2 regions of the Photobacterium toruni genome follow, and region 2 is predicted to be linked to the other one. Evidence: riboswitches for the same ligand, from Rfam matches in the RefSeq annotation. Region 2 holds a riboswitch; the other holds the start of a gene.
What was found. Region 2 has a riboswitch for lysine ahead of OC457_RS06085 (Na+/H+ antiporter NhaC family protein). Riboswitches for the same ligand answer to the same signal wherever they lie in the genome.

Region 1 (3,205 bases), 740 kb from region 2:
AGTGGAATCGTTCGCATTATTTTGCTTTAGCGGTAAGTGCATTAGCTGATCGTATTCAATAAGCTCATTATTATTAGTTTATATAAGCTCTGTGATGATTGAAAAGCTAGGCATTAATGTCTGGCTTTTTATTTAGTTCAATGATTAGTGAATATATATATTTATTCTTACTGAGAATATTTACGAGCAGAATAGTCATCATAGTATTAATTGCAGATATAAAAAAAGCCTAAGTCATTTAGGCTTTTTTATTTAATCTAATGAATTAGATTTCAAATTCTTCAAGAGCTTGACCATCATCTAATGCTTTCTTTAGTGCACTAGGTGTACGGCCTTGGCCTGTCCATGTTTTTTCATCGCCATTTTCATCGATGAATTTATATTTAGCTGGACGAGTTGCACGCTTTGCTTTTGGTGCTTTTGCTAAACTTGCTAATAATTCTTCAGGGTCAATACCATCAGCTAATAGCATTTCACGATATTGAGCTAGTTTTTCATTACGTTCATTTTCTTTTGCTTGTTCTTCAGCTTCAACATTAGAACGTTCAGTAACAACTGTTGTTAGTTTATCTAACGCTTCTTCAAGTTGCTCTAGTGTATATTCACGCGAAAGTGCGCGTAGGCTTCGAAGATTTAAAAGCGCTTTCATTGCATCAGACATTTTATATTTCCTGTTATTTTTAATTAACTGTAAATAATAATAGCAGCATTAAAACATTTTTTGCAATAGTAATACTTTTATACATTATGTGTAAAACAATTTAATCATTTCTTTATTTAAAAAATAGTTTTATTTGAACAATAAGACTATTTATAAAATAATTTATCATTAAATGTATAAATACAAGCTAAATCATTTTAGATATTGTTACTGTATTTTATATGTTGAATGATAATAACATTTAAAATGTTATACCCTTTCATAATTATGGTTTATGCATTTGTTTTTGGTTTTTTGTGTTAGTAATTTGTGCGCTTTCGTTGCTTAATTGTTTCTTATTTGTTCTGTTTGGGTGGAATAATTTATTCTTTCCTTTATGATAGGGCTTGCGGTGCATTATTCATCAATAATTAATATGAAAGTGATATTAGTGATAATGAAGTAATATCGAAGTAAGAAATTGATATTAAATCAGTCTTACTGAGGTTACATTGAATAATGTGTAAAACTGCCATAGTCGATAAGATATAACTATGGATCGCTACGGTGGAGACAGGGAAGGCTAACCTTCTTTCTATATACTCAAAATAATATGCCACAATGGTAATATCAAGCAGTAGATCTCCTAACTGTCATTAGCTGGTTGCTATAGAGATTATAAATTTTGATAGATTACTCTCACTCTTTAATATCCATTTTCCCGCCATTAGTTGCGCTTGGCTTGGCGATTTTAACACGTAGAGTTTTATTGTCTTTAGGTACAGGTGTTGTGCTTGGGGCATTATTTCTTAATGATTTTTCTTTTACTAATACAGCATCCTATCTTGTTCTATCAATCAAAGGGTTATTCATTGCTGATGATGGTATAAATACTTGGAATATGAGTATTGTACTGTTTTTAATACTGCTCGGAATGACTACAGCGTTATTAACTTTGTCGGGGGGAACTCGTGCTTTCGCTGAATGGGCTCAGACAAAAATTAAAACCAAACGTGGGGCAAAATTTTTAGCTGCTTTTTTAGGGGTATTCATTTTTGTCGACGACTATTTTAATAGCCTTGCTGTTGGCTCTATTGCTCGACCAGTGACTGACCGTTTTCAAGTATCACGCTCAAAACTTGCTTATATTCTTGATTCAACAGCAGCGCCTATGTGTGTTTTAATGCCGGCATCAAGTTGGGGAGCGTATATTATTACTCTTATCGGCGGCATATTAGTGACTCATGGTGTTACTGAATATACGCCATTAAGTGCCTTTATGACGTTAGCACCCATGAATTTTTATGCCATTTTTGCATTAGCAATGGTGTTTGTTGTGGCATGGTTCCAGTGGGATATTGGACCAATGAGAAAACATGAAATTGCAGCTAATCATGGCCGTGGTACTGATGTCGGTGGTGATGTTGATGATCAGGCAAAAGACTTAACAGAAGAACTTGATATCAAAGAGAGCTTGCAAGGGCGTGTTGGTGATTTAATGTGGCCAATTATTATTCTTATTATTGCAACATTCTTTTTCATGGTGTTTACGGGTTATCAAGTTCTTATCGCTGAGGGTAAGCCGTTTTCATTATTAGGTGCTTTTGAAAATACCAATGTCGGTCAAGCATTATGCCTTGGTGGTGGCTTTGGTTTAATTGCCGCTATTATTCCTGTATTTCGTCAACGCATTGCAGCTAAAGAGATCAGCAGTACACTTTGGATTGGTGCAAAATCAATGTTTGGTGCGATTTTAATTTTATTATTTGCATGGAGTATTGGGAGCGTTATTGGTGATATGAAAACGGGGCAATATTTATCGACGCTTGTTCAGGGTAATATTAATCCAGCATTATTACCAATGATCCTGTTTTTATTATCAGGCATTATGGCATTCTCAACGGGAACTTCATGGGGAACATTTGGAATTATGTTACCTATCGCGGGTGATCTTGCTGGCGCAACCGAAATTAGTCTCATGTTACCTATGCTTGCAAGTGTGCTTGCGGGATCAGTATTTGGTGATCATTGTTCTCCAATTTCTGATACCACTATATTGTCATCGACAGGTGCTCGTTGTCATCATATAGATCATGTAGCGACCCAATTACCTTATGCATTATCTGTGGCCGTTATTTCTGCGATTGGATTCTTAACATTAGGGATTACAGATTCATTAGCATTAGCATTTTTAGTGGCAACCGTTGCATTTATATTAATGTGTTTCTTTTTATCATGGTTGTCGAGTCGACCACTAAAAGGGGCAGCATTGGGATAATATTAAACGTCATTAAAATAACCCAATGGACGTAAATTAAACCAGTTAATGAAGATTAGCTGGTTTTTTTATAGCAACAATAACAGTTGTTGACCTAGGTGCTTTTCATTAGTGCTAATTTTATGTAGCATCTGCGCGATTTTTAAATGTAATTCGTATGACTAGGAAAGCTAATGGCCCAAATGTATTTCTATTACTCAGCAATGAATGCTGGGAAATCGACCACATTATTACAATCATCATTTAACTACCGTGAGCGAGGCATGACGCCAATTATATTTACGGCG
Region 2 (3,205 bases):
AAGCATTAGGCGCTTATATTCGCCATCAAAATACTCTGCGTAAATCTGTAGTTTCTGCCTTAAATAAAGAGCAAATCGCTCAAGGGCAATATCTCGCTTACGCTGGTGACTGTGTTGCTTGCCATACCGGCGAAGGTGGAGAATTATTTGGTGGTGGTCTAGGTTTTGTAACACCATTTGGTACATTGTATTCCACTAATATTTCATCGCACCCAGAATTTGGCATTGGTGACTACACCTATGCTGACTTTTATGATGCTCTACACAAAGGTAAAGGCAAACACGGTTATCTTTACCCTGCAATGCCCTACTCTTCTTATCAATATATTACTGATGCTGACACCAAAGCATTATGGGCATACATGCAATCACTTAACTATGTTAATACCCGTAACCTAGATAATCAGATGATGTTCCCAAGTAATATTCGCTTAGGATTATTAGGCTGGAATATTGCCTTTCTTAATAATAAACCACTAGAGTATCCCGCTGACAGTACTGAATCTTGGCGTAGAGGTAAATATCTAACCATGAGTTTAGGCCACTGTTCTGAATGTCATACACCAAGAAATATCGCCCAAGCTTTAATTGCTGATAAATTATTTCAAGGTAATTTAATTGATGGCTGGAAAGCACCCAATATTACCGCTACAGAACTTTATCAAGATCGTTGGAATGTTAATTCATTAACTGACTTTCTTAAAACAGGTCATTCCGAAAAAGGCACCGCATTTGGCGGCATGGCAGAAGTTGTAAAAAATAGTACGCGTTACTTAACCCGTGAAGATGTCAGCGCCATTGCCGAATATCTGATTACTGGGGATAAATATAACGTACTTGATAAATCAGTCGGTCAAATAACACCACCAGGGTTTGGTCATTTAATTCCAGTACAAATAAATATTCAAGATCCAGACTTAGCTGAAGGTCCTGCGGCTCAACAAACCAAAGAACAACAACTTTATGGGCTTTATATTCAAACCTGTGGTGCTTGTCATGGTCCTGATGGCAAAGGCCGTAAAGGTATTGCTCCGACACTACTCAATAATGGCATCATTATGCATAAAGACCCTTATGATACCATTGCAGTTACTATTCGAGGTTTAGCACCGAGTTACTTAGAACAAGAAATAGATTTTATGCCTATGAGTAGTTTTAATACGGTATTAAATGATGCTGATTTGGCACAATTAATTACCTTTGTACGTCAAAAATTAGGCGGAAGAGATATTCCTGTGACAGAAAATCAAGTAACCAAAATTCGTAAAGATCTTATCAAAGCCGGATTTGCAGGTAATATTCATAATCTGACCCAACCGATGAATAATAATCCCGAATAACGAAACGATATGCAACAATAACAGAAAAGATATGCGCTAACTGATTGAAACTATAATCAGTTAGTTGAAATGCTGAATTTTAAGCCTATTACACAATTAAGCGTTATTTTTTATTGCTTGTGAGAAATATCTAGGTATAGTCAAGACTAATCCTTTGAGTAGAGGCGCGCTGCCTAAGAGTATTCGGTTGGAGGGAGATCCCCAATGAGAACCGAAGAAAGGAGTCAGCGCCGAAGTAATTATTGAGTCATCAATAATCGCTGGTTCTGCATTTAATAAGTGCCGAACTGCCATAGTTATGTTGTCTATGGAGCGCTACCCTAAGGGATAAGAAGTATTATTTCTCAAGAAATCTGTTTCTCTATCCTTTCGGTAGATCTCCACCTTATTATAGGTGTTTAAGAGATCCATGAATTTAATCCAATATTCTGATTCACTATTATCAGTAGTTCCCGCGCTACTGGCTGTTATTCTTGCAATTACTACCCGCCGCGTATTGTTATCTTTAGGTGCTGGTATTCTTGCAGGATCATTCCTTTTAAATAATTACAACCCACTCGCAGCACTACAATATCTTTTACATCAAATTCTTGGCTTAGTTTGGGCTGATGGTGCGATCAATACCAGTAACGTTAACATGTTATTATTCATGTTATTACTGGGTGGTTTAATTAGCTTAATGACCGCAACTGGCGCAACCAAAGCATTTGCTGAATGGGGTGTTCGTCGTTGTAAAGATCGTCGTAGTGCTAATATCTTAACGGGTATGATGGTGTTTGCTTTCTTTATTGATGACTTTTTCCACAGCTTATCTGTTGGTCCTATTTGTCGTCCTGTAACCGACCGTTTTCAAATTTCACGTGCAAAATTGGCTTACCTGCTAGATTCAACAGCAGCGCCAGTATGTGTTATTACCCCTATTTCATCTTGGGGTGCTTATATTATTGCGATCCTTGGCGGTATTTTAGTCACTAACGATATTACAGAAACAAGCCCTATCTCATTGTTCGTACAGATGATTCCAATGAACCTGTACGCAGTATTTACCTTATTGATGGTACTTGTGGTTATTACATTCCAACTTGATATTGGTCCAATGCGTAAGCACGAACAACGTGCACGTGAGGGACAACTTTGGGATGAATCTAAAGGTCATCCAAAAGGATTAGAAATCACCACTGAAGGTGAAGGTAATGGCACCATGATTGATATGGTATTACCAATTCTAACACTAACCGTTTCAAGCGTTGTATTTATGATCATTAGCGGCGCAGAAGTCTTAGCAGCTAAAGGTCAAGTATTTAGCTTAATCGGCTCTATTGAACATACTGATGTCGGTTCATCACTGGTTTATGCAGCATTATGTAGTCTTGCAGTATCCATTGTATTGGCACTGCGTTTAAAGTTACCACTAAAAACATGGTTAACAGCGGCACCTCAAGGTGTTCAAGCGATGATGCCAGCTATTATCATTCTGTTATTTGCATGGACAATTGGTACTGTTGTAAGCGACATGCAAACAGGACAATACTTAGCATCATTAACTAAATATGGACTACCTGTTGAGTTACTACCAGCATTAGTATTCTTGTTATCATGTGGTATGTCTTTTGCTACTGGTACTAGCTGGGGAACATTTGGCATCATGTTACCATTAGCTGGTGATATGGCGATTGCAAGTGACGTTAACTTATTAATGCCTATGCTATCAGCAGTATTAGCAGGCTCAGTTTTTGGTGATCACAGTTCGCCGATTTCAAGTACCAGTATTTTGTCGGCAACTGGCGCAGGGAGTCACCATATGGATCATGTTATGACCCAGCTACCTTATGCATTAACTGTCGCTTTTGGTGCTTTCCTTGGTT

Region 1: linked by a shared signal. The riboswitch ahead of OC457_RS09555 (Na+/H+ antiporter NhaC family protein) and the one ahead of OC457_RS06085 (Na+/H+ antiporter NhaC family protein) in region 2 are both predicted to bind lysine.

Annotation. Positions count from the first base shown of each region.
Region 1 is NZ_AP024854.1:2,015,528-2,018,732, reverse strand. It holds gene OC457_RS09565 (lytic murein transglycosylase) at 1-62, shown strand, start outside; gene OC457_RS09560 (H-NS family histone-like protein) at 266-661, opposite strand; lysine riboswitch at 1,043-1,213, shown strand; gene OC457_RS09555 (Na+/H+ antiporter NhaC family protein) at 1,323-2,918, shown strand; gene OC457_RS09550 (thymidine kinase) at 3,092-3,205, shown strand, end outside.
Region 2 is NZ_AP024854.1:1,276,474-1,279,678, reverse strand. It holds gene ccoP (cytochrome-c oxidase, cbb3-type subunit III) at 1-1,340, shown strand, start outside; lysine riboswitch at 1,492-1,666, shown strand; gene OC457_RS06085 (Na+/H+ antiporter NhaC family protein) at 1,750-3,205, shown strand, end outside.